Regions from separate parts of the Burkholderia sp. BCC0044 genome, predicted to be linked through region 1. Evidence: predicted binding sites of a transcription regulator. Region 1 holds the regulator's gene; each other region holds the start of a gene.
The links. The regulator FNR, encoded in region 1, switches genes on or off when oxygen is low (the NO sensors DNR and NnrR bind a similar motif). The targets are predictions, from matches to a motif close to TTGATNNNNATCAA.

Region 2: HWX14_RS13475 (TraR/DksA family transcriptional regulator) is a predicted target of FNR. The motif match lies at 2,017-2,030, and genes of this name have one in related genera.
Region 3: HWX14_RS22425 (PAS domain-containing methyl-accepting chemotaxis protein) is a predicted target of FNR. The motif match lies at 2,049-2,062, and genes of this name have one in related genera.

Annotation. Positions count from the first base shown of each region.
Region 1 covers NZ_CADFDO010000003.1:881,845-886,191, reverse strand. Annotated here, with positions in the region: gene HWX14_RS20950 (aldo/keto reductase) at 1-94, opposite strand, end outside; gene HWX14_RS20945 (LysE/ArgO family amino acid transporter) at 444-1,064, opposite strand; gene HWX14_RS20940 (LysR family transcriptional regulator ArgP) at 1,174-2,067, shown strand; gene fnr (fumarate/nitrate reduction transcriptional regulator Fnr) at 2,116-2,862, opposite strand; gene HWX14_RS20930 (universal stress protein) at 2,966-3,433, opposite strand; gene HWX14_RS20925 (DUF3005 domain-containing protein) at 3,942-4,347, opposite strand, start outside.
Region 2 covers NZ_CADFDO010000002.1:1,098,769-1,103,115, forward strand. Annotated here, with positions in the region: gene polX (DNA polymerase/3'-5' exonuclease PolX) at 1-1,303, opposite strand, end outside; gene HWX14_RS13475 (TraR/DksA family transcriptional regulator) at 1,453-1,845, opposite strand; gene HWX14_RS13480 (undecaprenyl-phosphate glucose phosphotransferase) at 2,235-3,641, opposite strand; gene HWX14_RS13485 (Crp/Fnr family transcriptional regulator) at 3,653-4,347, opposite strand, start outside.
Region 3 covers NZ_CADFDO010000003.1:1,200,048-1,204,394, forward strand. Annotated here, with positions in the region: gene pcaF (3-oxoadipyl-CoA thiolase) at 1-425, shown strand, start outside; gene HWX14_RS22410 (DUF523 domain-containing protein) at 526-1,053, opposite strand; gene HWX14_RS22415 (GNAT family N-acetyltransferase) at 1,138-1,698, opposite strand; gene HWX14_RS22420 (hypothetical protein) at 1,695-1,952, opposite strand; gene HWX14_RS22425 (PAS domain-containing methyl-accepting chemotaxis protein) at 2,225-3,769, shown strand; gene HWX14_RS22430 (PAS domain-containing methyl-accepting chemotaxis protein) at 4,098-4,347, shown strand, end outside.

The DNA.
Region 1 (4,347 bases):
ATGCGTTTTCGTCGACGGTCCAGCCGAAGACGTTGCCGCCGAACGCGAGCGGCGAAACCTGGATGTTCGATGTACCGAGGGTGCGATGTGCCATGTTCCTCTCCGATAACTGCAGGTAACGGGATTGAACTGCGGGATGGGTCGAGGCGATCGCGGCGGGACGGCCGGGTGCGCGGTGCGGTTCCGCCGTGGTCGCGGGACACCGGACATTCTCGCCGATCGTTTCGATTCGTGCAGGCGGCGTGCCGCCGCGATGATGGACGGCTTGCGGCAGATGGCGGATACCGTGTCCGCTGCGTGAGTGCTCCGTGCGGCTGCGTTCGATCGGGAGCGAATTTTTTGTGGCGGAGTGTACGACGGGATTCAGGCAGGTTGCGCTGGCGGGGCGCCGACGCGGAGGGAAAGCCGGGCGGCAGGCCGCCGCCCGTGTGCAGACGGTTCGGTCAGCGCAACTGCACCGCCGCGAGAAACAGCACCATGCTGCCGATCGCGCCATCCAGCACGCGCCACGCGACCGCCTTGCGGAACCACGGCGCCAGCAATCGCGCGCCGTAGCCGAGCCCGAGGAACCACACGACGCTGACCGTCATCGCGCCGATCGCGAACGCGAGCCGCGCGCCTTCCGGCTCGCGCGCGCCGGCCGTGCCGATCAGCAGGAACGTGTCGAGATACACGTGCGGGTTGAGCCACGTGAACGCGAGCGTCATCAGCACGATCGCGAGCGTGCCCTGCGGCGGCGGCGCGACCGCGTCGCCGCGCACGTCGAGCGTGTCGTGGCCCGGCTTGAACGCGCGGCGCAGCGCGTTGATGCCGAACCATGCGAGATACGCGAGGCCGACGTACAGCACCGCGTGGACGAAGGTCGGATAGCGCTCGACGAGCACCGATGCGCCGCCGACGCCCGCGCCGATCAGGATCATGTCGGACACCGCGCACAGCAGCACGATCTTGCCGACGTGCGAGCGCATGATGCCCTGGCGCAGCACGAACGCGTTCTGCGCGCCGATGGTGACGATGAGCGACGCGCACAGTGCGGCGCCGTGGGAAAAAGCAAGCCAGTTCATGATGGGGACAGCCGTGGAAGCAGTAGACGAATCAATCGGGTAGCGCTAGTCTGCGGTCGGCACGGAAATAAGAGAAGCTAAATCACCTAATGCGGATTAAGGAAATCTAATGCTCGACTACGCGTTGCTCGATGCCCTCGCGGCCGTGATCCGGCACGGCTCGTTCGAGCGGGCGGCCAAGGAGCTGAACGTCACGCCGTCGGCCGTGTCGCAGCGCGTGAAGCTGCTGGAGGAGCGGGTCGGCAGCGTGCTCGTCAAGCGCGGGCAGCCGTGTGTCGCGACCACGTCGGGCGCGCTGCTGTGCCGGCATACCGAGCGCGTGCAGTTGCTGGAAGCCGAACTGGGCGGCCGGATGCCCGCCTTGCCGGGCCAGATCGCGAGCGCGTGGCCGACGTTGCGCGTGGCCGTCAACGACGACAGCGTCGCGACGTGGTTCATCGACGCAGTCGGGCCGTTCTGCACGGCGCGCGAGACGCTGCTCGATCTCGTGATCGACGATCAGGATTACACCGCGTCGCGCATCCGCGACGGCAGCGTGCAGGGCGCGGTGACCGCGCAGGCCGAGCCGATCCAGGGATGCCGGTCGGAGCGGCTCGGGCGAATCCGTTATCGCGCGGTGTGCTCGCCGGCGTTCTACGCCCGCTATTTCGATGCGGGGATCACGCGCGATGCGCTGCGCCGCGCGCCGTGCGTGATGTTCAATCCGAAGGATGGGTTGCAGGCGCGTTTCATCCGGCGCGTGACGCGCGCGGATCTCGATCCGCCGCAGCACTGGATACCGCACGTCGCGGGCTATCTGCGCGCATGCGAAACGGGATTGGGATGGGGGATGTGCCCGGACCGGATGGTCGACCGCCAACTGGCGGCGGGTGAGTTGATCGACATGTCGCGCGGGCGCACCATCGACATCGATCTGTACTGGCAGAGCTGGCGTCTGTCGATCGGCTGGCTCGACGATTTCAGCGCGGCGCTGAAGACGCGTGCCGCGCTGTTTCTCGATTGACCGGCGAGGTGATGCAGGCGGCGCGCGCGAGGTGCGCGCCGTGCGATGTCAGACGTGCTGCAGGCCGTCGAAGTCGACGATCTGCACGTGGCGGCCCTGCATTTCGATCAGGCCGCGCTTCTGGAATTTCGACAGCGTGCGGCTGACCGTTTCGAGCGTCATGCCGAGATAGCTGCCGATATCCTCGCGCGTCATCCGCAGGTTGAATTCCGACGGCGAGTAGCCGCGCTTCAGGTAGCGCGACGAGACGTCGAGCAGGAAAGCGGCGACGCGCTCCTCGGCATTCAGCGAACCGAGCAGCATCGTTTGCGACGTTTCGCGCACGATCTGTTCGCTCATCAGCTTGTGCATGCGCAACTGCATCGAGCCGGCTTCCGAGCACAGCGTCTTGAGCGCGCTGTACGGAATCACGCAGACCGAACTGTCTTCCAGCGCGACCGCGGTGCGCGGGTGCGTGTCGTCGCAGATGCCGTCGAGGCCGAGCGCTTCGCCGGCGAGGTGCAGGCCCGTGACCTGTTCGCGGCCGTCATGGCGCGTCGCGACGGTTTTCAGCGAACCCGAGCGCACCGCGTACAGGTTGTCGAATGCGTCGCCTTCGCGGAACAGCGCTTCGCCGCGCTTGACCGGGCGGGCCGCGCAGATGACCGATTCGAGGCGGCTGAGCGCTTCGGGCGCCAGGCCTTGCGGCATGCACAGGTGCCGCATCGCGCACGACGAGCAGTGTGCGGCCTGGCGGGGAGCCCAGCTACCGGCATGGGGCGTGGCGGCGGGGCGGGTGGCGACGGGCGTCAGCATGATCGTTTACTCCGGCGTTGAATCGACGAAATCATTGTCCCACCGCAAGTTGCCGCCGTCGGGTGACAAAACGTCGCGACCGGCCGCGCGTGCCGAACGCCGCTCAGGCAGCCGGCTCGTCGGCGCTGGCGGCCGCCGGGATCAGCAGCACCGGCAGCGTCGCGTGGCGCACGCATTGTTCGGCGATGCTGCCGAGCACGAGGCGGCGGAAGCCGCGGCGGCCGTGCGTGCCGAGCACCAGCAGATCGGCGCCGAACGCTTTCGCACCGTCGAGGATCAGCGACGATACGTCGTTGAGCGACGTCGCTTCGTTCAGCCGCGTTTCGCCTTTCACGCCGGCGGCCTGCATCCGGCTCGCGAAATCCTGCGCGAGCGTGTTGCCCTGTGCGACGAGCTGATCGCGCAGCACGGACGGATCGTAGCCGGGCACGTTGTAGTAGATCGCGGCGTTCTCGACGACGTAGAACGGCTGCAGCTCCGCGCCGTGCGCTTTCGCGAGCGCCAGCGCGGCATCGAACGCATGGCGGGACGTGTCGCTGCCGTCGACGGCAACCAGAATACGCTTGTACATAGTGTCTCCGAGTGGCGGGTTGAAACGAAGTCGGTCGAATGGCCGATGGGGCCGGGCAATGCGCAATGCTGCGAGGCAGAGTAAACCAACGGGCACGATCGTGCAGCGAGGTGCCCGTCATGTCGCACGACCGCGCGGCTCCTGTCGCTGTCGTGCATGGCCATGCACGCGACGCATGCCGCACCGCGCGATGCGTGTCGTATGGATCGGCCGCATCGTCGACGAAAGCGCATGCGTGCGCATCGACGCGACCCGGCACGGCGACCAGGTCGACGCGCCGCACCCATCGCCATTCAATCGCAATCGCGCCGTGGCGCCATGACTTCGGTCAACGCATGTGCGTCGACGCGATGCACGGCATGCATGGCCGAAGATGCGGACGCGCCGAATCGTTCGCTTCGGCACCGCGCGAGCGAGTATCGGCGTGCAGCGCAATCGCCCGCGCCGATTCACCACCATCGACCGATGGCGATTCCCAAACGAACGACCGATTCAAACGCCGCGCGGGCTATCTCGGTACGGCCGTCAACTCGATGACGCGCTCCGGCCGGCGGCCGTGCCCGGGCCAGTACGCGCTGCCGTACATCCGATGAACGGGACCGAACGGCGCATCACCCGCAGTCGGCGTGTCGAAGCCTTTTTCGATCACCATGTAGCCGGCGCGCAACGCGAACGCCGGATGGTTGCCGTCGGGGCGGCTGTCGAATCCGGCGAAGCCGTCGCCGGCTTCCGGCATCGCATTGACGAGCGACGCGTTGCTGCGCGTGACCTGGTCGGGCGAGATGAGCCCGACGCCGGCGAGGCGCGACGCTTCGCGATTCTTGCCGTCGGTGTCGACCGTGCTGTCGTGCGTGTCGTCGTTGTCGAGTTCGATGCTGCGCGGACGCGCACGACCTGTTTGAGCGGAGGATTCC
Region 2 (4,347 bases), on a different contig from region 1:
GATCGAGCCGGCCGAGCATCGCGTCGGGCACATCGAGGCTGCCATCCTCGCGAATGCCGGCTTCCACGCCCTTGAGCAACACGAAATCGTCGAACGACGCGTTGATGCGATCGATCTCGTCGAGCTGGCGCGCGAGCCAGTCGAAGCCGTTGCGATCGCCGCCGCCGGGCGGTGCGCGGTCGGTGACGGCCAGGTACACGAGCCCGCGCGCACGCGCGGCGGCGGCCATCGCGCGCAGGCCGTCGCGGCCGGCCGATGCGTCGGTATGCGCATGCAGGTCGCCATGCAGATGCTTGCGCTCGACCAGCGCCGGCAGCGTGCCGGCACGCGACGCATCGATCTCGCCGCGATCCTCGCGCAATTCGGGCGGCACCTCGTGCAGCCCGATGGCCGCGTAGACCGATGCCTCCGTCGCACCGGCGATCCGCTCGTCGCCGCGAAACACGCCGTATTCGTTGATCTTCAGGCCGCCGGCCTGCGCGATCCTGCGCAGCGCGATGTTGTGCGCCTTCGATCCCGTGAAGTAGACGAGCGCCGCGCCGAACGCATCGGCATCGACGACGCGCAGGTCGACCTGCAGGCCGTTCGCGAGCATCACGCTCGACCGGGTCTTGCCGTGCGCGAGCACGCGCGCCACGTCGCCGTAGCCGACGAACGCTTCGGCGACCGCCGCCGGCTCGCGTGCGGTGACGAGGATGTCGAGATCGCCGACCGTCTCGCGGCGGCGGCGGAAGCTGCCGGCCGGCACGGCCTGGCCGACGCCGGCCACCGCACGCAGGCGTTCGAGCAACGGCATCAGCGCATGCGCGGCGTCGGGCAGCAGGAAGCGTTGCGGCTCGCGCTGCAGGCGATCGTCGATCGCCTCGAGCAGGTGCGCTTCGGTTTTCGCGCCGAAGCCCGGCAGCTCGCGCACATGCCCGCTCTTCGCTTCGGCGCGCAGCTGTTCGAGCGAATCGACGTGCAGCGCGTCATGCAGCGCCTTCACGCGTTTCGCGCCGAGCCCGGGCACATCGAGCAGCTCGACGATCGCGCCCGGCAGCGCATGACGCAAGGTCTGCTGCAGCTCGCAGGTGCCGGTCGCGGCGATCTCGCGCAGCTTCGACGCGAGATCGGCCCCGATCGACGGAATCTTCCCGAGATCGTCGCCGTTCGCGATCATCGTCGGGATGTCGCGGCCGTAGTCGGCGATCGTGCGGGCGGCGTTGCGGTACGCCCGCACGCGAAACGGGTTGGCGCCCTGGATCTCGAGCATGTCCGCGATCTCGGCGAATATGGCCGCGCATTCGGCATTGTGGATCGGCATGATCGGCGTGGCTCCCTTCCACTTGGATGGCGCCGCGCGCCAGCGCGACGGCGTCTGCCCGCCCGGCGCCGTTCGTCGACGCCGCCGGGCGCCCGTAGGTCATCCTACGCCGGCCGCGCGTCACGTGCAGCGCGGTTGGAGTCGCGACGTCAGAGCGACGCGCGCGGTGTCGTCGCGTAGCGCCGTTCGTAGAGCGTTTGGCAATGCGCGCAGCGTTCGGCGGTCGGGCGCGCCAGCAGGCGCTCGTAGGCGACCGAGCCGTCGCAGTCGATGCATTCGCCGTAACTGCCGTCGCGCATCCGCTGCTGCGCGCGGCCGATCGCGCGCAGCTCCGTCAGCTTCATGCCGATCAACGCATGATCGACGTCGACGAACAGGTCCGCGTTCGCCTCGTCGCCCTCGTCCGGCGCCGCGCCGGCAAGGTCCGCATAGGATTCCGACGCGCGCTGGTCTTCGCTCGTGCGGATCTCCGCACGCAGCGCCTGCTCGCTCTCGTTCAGCCGCTGCTTCAGCGTCTGCCGTTGTTGTGGGTCGAGCGACATGGCCGTCTCTCCTGTTCCGGGTTCCGCGCGAAAAAGAGCGGCGCGCGGTATCGCGCCGGGTGCGCGGCGCACAGGCATGACCTGTGCCGTCGCATCCGGACGAACGGGCGGCCGGACACGCGAAACGCCGGACGCATGCGACGCAGGATAAACCCATTGAACACGCGTGTGTTGACCGGAATCAGCGTGCCGGTCAGGCAGCGCCAGCCCTGCGAAAACTGGGGACGGACGAGCAATCCCGACCGGCGGCACGCGTCGCGAAGCCGGCCGCCACAACCGCAGCGCAGCAATTTCCGGCGCGGACACCACGCTTCTTGCCGTGCCCGCGAACCGGCATCACGCCGTCGATACGATCGCCCGCGCGGCGCCTCCTCGATGATTCGTCATCCTCAGAACGCATTGCGCCCGATGAAGCCGCGCACCACCGTCATCAGGATGATCTTGATGTCGAACCAGAAGCTCCAGTTCTGCATGTAGAACAGATCGAACTTCACGCGCGCCGCCATCGCCTCGACCTTGCGCGTCTCGCCGCGATAGCCGTTCACCTGCGCCCATCCGGTGATGCCGGGCCGCACGCGGTAGCGGTACATGTAGCAGTCGATCAGTTGCCGATACAGGTCGTCGTGTTCGATCGCGTGCGGACGCGGGCCGACCACCGACATCTGCCCGAACAGCACGTTGAAGAACTGCGGCAGCTCGTCGAGCGACGTACGCCGCATGAACGCGCCGACGCGCGTGATGCGCGAATCGTTGCGCGACGCCTGCCGCAAGACGCCCGGCTGTACGCGATGCACGCGCATCGTCCGGAACTTCAGGATGTCGAACTCACGGCCGTCGACGCCCTTGCGGCGCTGCCTGAACAGCACCGGCCCCGGCGACGACAGCTTGACCGCGATCGCCAGCATCGTCAGCAGCGGCAGCAACGGAATCAGCACGCCGAACGCGAACAGCCGGTCGAACGCGAACTTGGCCCACAGCTCCGGCGCGGAGCGCGGCGTGGTCGCGAGATTGATCGCCGGCATGCCGAGCACGTCGGTCGCGGAGCGATCGACCACCGCCATCTGCCGCACGTCGGGCAACAGCCGCAACTCGACGAACTCGTCGCGCAGTTCGCGCACGATGCGCTGGATCCGCCACTCGTGCGACATCGGCAGCGTGAGCCAGACCTCGTCGATGTCGCCGCCGCGAATCAGGTCGCGCAACGTGTCCCAGTCGTCGATCACCGGCACGCCGCCGATGCCGCCCGCGGCGGCCTGCGCGTCGTCGTCGAATACGCACGCGGCCACGAACGGGCCGTTCGGCGCGAGCTGCATCCGCTCGATCGCCACGCGCCCATATGCGGTGGCGCCGACGACGGCGACGCGGCGCTGCCGGGCGCGCGGATCGTCACGCGTCAGCGCGAGCGCCAGCAGCGCCGCACGGCCGAGCAGCAGCGCGGCGTCGCCGGCCAGCACCGTGCGCACGATCCAGCGGGTCGTGACCGTGCCGCCGCGGTTCATGATCCACATCGTGCCGGCCACCGTCAGCACGCTCGCGCACACCATCGCGACCGTCGTGTGCGTCAGCACGTGCGCATCGCCCTGCACCGCCACGCCGCCGCGCACGGTGCGCAGGTAGCGCGGCAGCAGCGCCGCCGTCAGCACGCACAGCAGCGCGATCGAACCGCGCTGCGCGTCGGACAGGTCATGCCAGCCGAGACCCGACGCCACCTGCGCGACGAGCGCCCCGGTCAGCACGAGCACGACGTCGGCCGCCGCGATCGCGGCACGCCGCATCGCATTCGTTCCACCGGACATCGACCGCATCGTCACGCACCATGGGCGGGGAATCCGCAACGCTCTTCCGGCATGCGCGGGCGAATCGTCGCGGGCCTCGCATTCGCGCGCGTGCCCAGCAACCGGCGATAGTCGGCACGAATCAGGTCGTAGCATTCGCACGCGTGATGTTCGAGGCCTTCGCGGTCGAGCACCGTGATGCGGCCGCGGCGTTGCCGGATCAGCCCGGCTTCCTGGAGGTTGCCGGCCGCTTCCGTCACGCCCTCGCGCCGCACGCCGAGCATGTTCGCGATCGTCTGCTGCGTGACGGCCAGCTCGTCGCCGTCGATCCGGTCGTGCGCGAGCAGCAGCCAGCGGCTGAGTTGCTCGCTGACCGAGTGATGCCGGTTGCACAGCGCGCTGCGCGAGATCTGCGCCATCGTCGTCTGGCAGGTGTTGAGCAGCAGCCGGTAGGTCTGCGCCGACCGCTCGAATTCGGCGCGCATCACGCAACTCGGCACGCGATAGGCCATCCCGCCGATGCGCACCTCGACCCGGTTCGACGCGGCGATGCCGCCGACCAGCGTCCCCAGCCCCACCACGCCCTCGCGGCCGACCACCGCCACCTCGACCATCGCACCGTCCTCCATCAGATGCTGGACCGACATCATCGCCGTCGTCGGAAAATGCAGATGGCGCATCGGTTCGCCGACCCGGTCGAGCATCCCGGCCTTGATCCTGACCAGTT
Region 3 (4,347 bases), 320 kb from region 1:
CCGCGCTGCTGCTCGCGAACGAGGCCACCGCGAAGCGCTTCGGCCTGACGCCGCGCGCCCGCGTGCTCGGCATCGCGACGGCCGGCGTCGCGCCGCGCGTGATGGGGATCGGCCCGGCGCCCGCCACGCAGAAGCTGCTCGCGCGGCTCGGGATGACGATCGACCAGTTCGACGTGATCGAGCTGAACGAAGCGTTCGCATCGCAAGGTCTCGCGGTGCTGCGCATGCTCGGCGTCGCCGACGACGATCCGCGCGTGAACCCGAACGGCGGCGCGATCGCGCTCGGCCACCCGCTCGGCGCATCGGGTGCGCGGCTCGTGACGACCGCGATGTATCAGTTGCATCGCACGAACGGCCGCTTTGCGCTGTGCACGATGTGCATCGGCGTCGGCCAGGGCATCGCGATCGCGATCGAACGCGTCTGAGCGGCGTGATAGGGTGAAGCGGCCGGATACGCGCCGCTTTACCGCTGAGCTGTTTCCGCCACGAAGGGCGGCACGAGGTTGCTCGTGCCGCCCTTCGTCGTTAACCGGCCTGCGACAGTTGCCTGAGGCGCGCGTCGAGCGCGTCGATCTCGGTGTCCGCGAACACCTCGATGCCGTGCTCGCGCAACAGCGCGGCCGTGACGCCGGCGCCCGCGTGCCGCCGGCTCTCGAAACTTCCGTCGTAAATGAACGTGCTGCCGCACGACGGGCTGCCGTCCGCGAGGATCGCGAAGCGGCAGTCGTGTGCCTGTGCGACGGCCAGCGCGGTCCGCGCGCCGGAAACGAATGGGGCCGTCACGTCCGCGCCGTTCACGTCGACGATGCGTGCGTGCCCCGCCAGCACCTGCTGCCCCGATGCGCCGCCGGCGATTTCGGCAGGCGGGCGCGGCACGCCGAGGCCGCCCGCGAGTTCCGGGCAGACCGCGACGAGACGCCCTTCGCGCTGCCACCGTTCGAGCGCTTTGTGCGCGGCGCTCTTCGCCGAGCCGTTGTAACGGACCGGATGGCCGATCACGCACATGCTGACGAGGATCTTCGGCGTGGCGGGCGGTGGCGGGTCGTTCTTCAATGTCGCGCTCCGTGATGGCTGATGGCGTCTGATAGCGGCTGTGGCGGAGCGGAAAATTCTACGCGGCATCCGCGTGCCGGGCTGTCAGGCCGTCGGCCCTTCCAGGTGAATGTCCTCGGGCTCGAGCGCGTAAAGCTCGGGATCGGGCGCCGTGCTGACCGTGAAGCCGAGCCGCAGGTAGAAGTCGATCGTGCGCCGCGACGGCGTCGCCGACACGTACAGCCGCTCGGCGCCCATCGCGCGCGCCTGCGCGCGGGCCGCGCGGTAGAGCTGTTCGCCGAGCCCGCAGCCGCGCCAGTCGTGGCTCACGTGCAGGAACTTCAATTGCAGCATGTCGCGCCGTGGGCCGAGCGGCCGGCTGTCGACGATCGCCGCCGCGACGAGCCGCGCGCCGTCGAACCTGCCGAGAAACCAGCCGCCGCGGTCGTGGCAGTCGAGCAGGATCGGCGTGTAGTGGTCGGCTTCGCCGTCGGGCCAGCCGGCCACGTCGTAGAACTCGGGCACCAGATGCAGCGCGCCGTCGCGCAGCACGTACAGGTGTTCGATGATTTCGCGCCGGTCGATGGTCCATACGAGCGGTACGTCGTCGCGCGCAAGCGGGCGGGCCGACAGCGCGTCGCGTTCGGCGGCGGTGCGGCGCGTCATGCGGCGATCCGGTGCGCGGCGATGGCGATCATCAGCGGCAGGCGCGGCATGCCGTCGGGCGAGGCCGTCCGATGGCCGGCCGGTTCGCGTTGTTCCGGAAACCGCGTGGCGCCGCCACGACGGAAAAACGCGGCCTGACTGAGTTGATGGCGGTCATACACAGTCGTCACCGTAGTCGAGGACAGCCGATTCAGTTCATGCAATGCCTTTTTCATCGAATTCGGATTCGGGTGAAATGGAGCGGGATAGGCCAATCGTTTCGCCGCATGCAACGGCTGCCGGTATTGTCAATGCCATGTGGCGCTTCGTGACAGACAAATAAACGTGCGCGGTGATTATCGCCGGATTATTTGATCGAAATCATGGCAATGGCCGAATCGTCGGTTTTACGCGCACCAGGATTAAGGTTTCCCGGTGAATTGCCGACAGTAAGGACGAGAGTGTCGTAAAGCGATCTACCGTTTTTCGGCTACTGAGCGCGATTTCAGCGCGGCGCGGACGATAGATCCGCCTTTCGGAGCCTTGCATGCGCAACAACCAGCCCGTTACCCAACAGGAATTCGATTTTCCCGACGACGTCACGCTGATGTCGACAACCGATGCCGACAGCATCATCACCTACGCGAACACGACGTTCGCGCACGTAAGCGGCTTCTCGACCGAGGAGCTCGTCGGCCAGCCGCACAACGTGGTGCGTCACCCGGACATGCCGAAGGAGGCGTTCGCCGACATGTGGGCGACGCTGCGGCGCGGCGAGCCGTGGACCGCGCTCGTGAAGAACCGCCGCAAGAACGGCGATCACTACTGGGTGCGCGCGAACGCGATTCCGGTGATGCGCAACGGCGCGCCGCAGGGCTACATGTCGGTGCGCACGAAGGCGCCGCGCGACGAGAGCCAAGCCGCGGACGCGCTGTATCGCGCGTTTCGCGACGGCAACGCCGGCCAGCGCCGATTCCACAAGGGGCTCGTCATCCGCACCGGGCTGCTGCGGATCGCCTCGCTGCCGCAGACGATGTCGGTGCGTGCGCGCGTTCATGCGGCACTGTGCGTGCTCGCGCCGGCCGTCGTCGGTGCGGGGTGGACTTTCGGGCTGACCGGCGGCGGGCTCGCGGCGTTTGCCGGCGTGACGGTCGGCGTGGCGGCGGCGGCCGGCTGGTGGCTCGACGCGCAGATCGTGCGGCCGCTGAAGCGGCTGCACGAGCAGGCGCTGAACGTCGCGACCGGCGAGAGCCGGCGCGGCGTGCGGATGAACCGCGTCGACGAGATCGGCATGACGCTGCGCACGATCAACCAGCTCGGGCTGATGTTCCGCTGGCTCGTCGACGACGTCAGCGAGCAGGTGCACAACGTACAGCGCGCGAGCAACGAGATCGCGCAGGGCAACAGCGACCTGAGCGCGCGCACCGAACAGGCCGCGTCGAGCGTGCAGCAGACGGCCGCGTCGATGGCCGAGATGACGGCCACCGTATCGAGCAATGCGGAGACGGCGCTGCAGGCGAATCAGTTGTCGGTGTCCGCGAGCGATGCGGCCGAGCGCGGCGGGCAAGCGGTGAGCGAGGTCGTCACGACGATGAGCGAGATCACCGACAGCTCGCGCAGGATCGCGGACATCATCGGCGTGATCGACGGTATCGCGTTCCAGACCAACATCCTCGCGCTGAATGCGGCGGTCGAGGCGGCGCGCGCAGGCGAGCAAGGGCGCGGCTTCGCGGTGGTGGCCGGCGAAGTGCGCGCGCTCGCACAGCGCAGCGCGAACGCGGCGAAGGAGATCAAGACGCTGATCGGCGCGAGCGTCGAGCGCGTCGAATCGGGCGCACGGATCGTCGATGGGGCGGGCAAGACGATGGAGGACATCGTCACGCAGGTGAAGCGCGTGTCGGACCTCATCGCGGAGATCAGCTCGTCGACGGCCGAACAGAGCACGGGCGTCGCGCAGGTCGACCAGGCAGTCGTGCATCTGGACAACATCACGCAGCAGAACGCGGCGTTGGTCGAACAGAGCACGGCGGCGTCGGAAAGCCTGAAGCAGCAGGCGACGCGGCTGGTGGATGCGGTGAACGTGTTCAGGTGATGGGCGAAACGTGCGCGACGCGCGGCTTCGATCGATGCATGCCGGGTGTCGCGCGCGGCGCATATTCAGGTTTGCGGATTCAATCGAATGGCATCAAGCGGGAAATGTCTCCCGGCAATGCATTTTTGTTTTATCCATAAACAAAGTATTCGATAAAAACAAGATGATGCATTTTTAATGCATATTTACCCGAACACGGCATAATGTTTTCACCGAATTTGCCGAAAGCGCAGGAGCCGACTCACGCGCATGCGAATCGATCGCGATGCGCGGGGTCTCGAATCAATCGACGAGCGGACGCAAGATCCGTCACCCGGAGCCCCACACCATGCGCAACAACCAGCCTGTCACGCAACGCGAATTCGAATTTGCCGATGATGCGACGCTGATGTCGACGACCGACGCCGACAGCTATATCACGTACGCGAACGCGGCATTCATCCAGGTCAGCGGCTTTTCTCCCGAGGAGATCGAAGGCCAGCCGCACAACGTGGTGCGGCATCCGGACATGCCGAAGGAGGCGTTCGCCGACATGTGGGCGACGCTGCAGGGCGGCGAGCCGTGGACCGCGCTCGTGA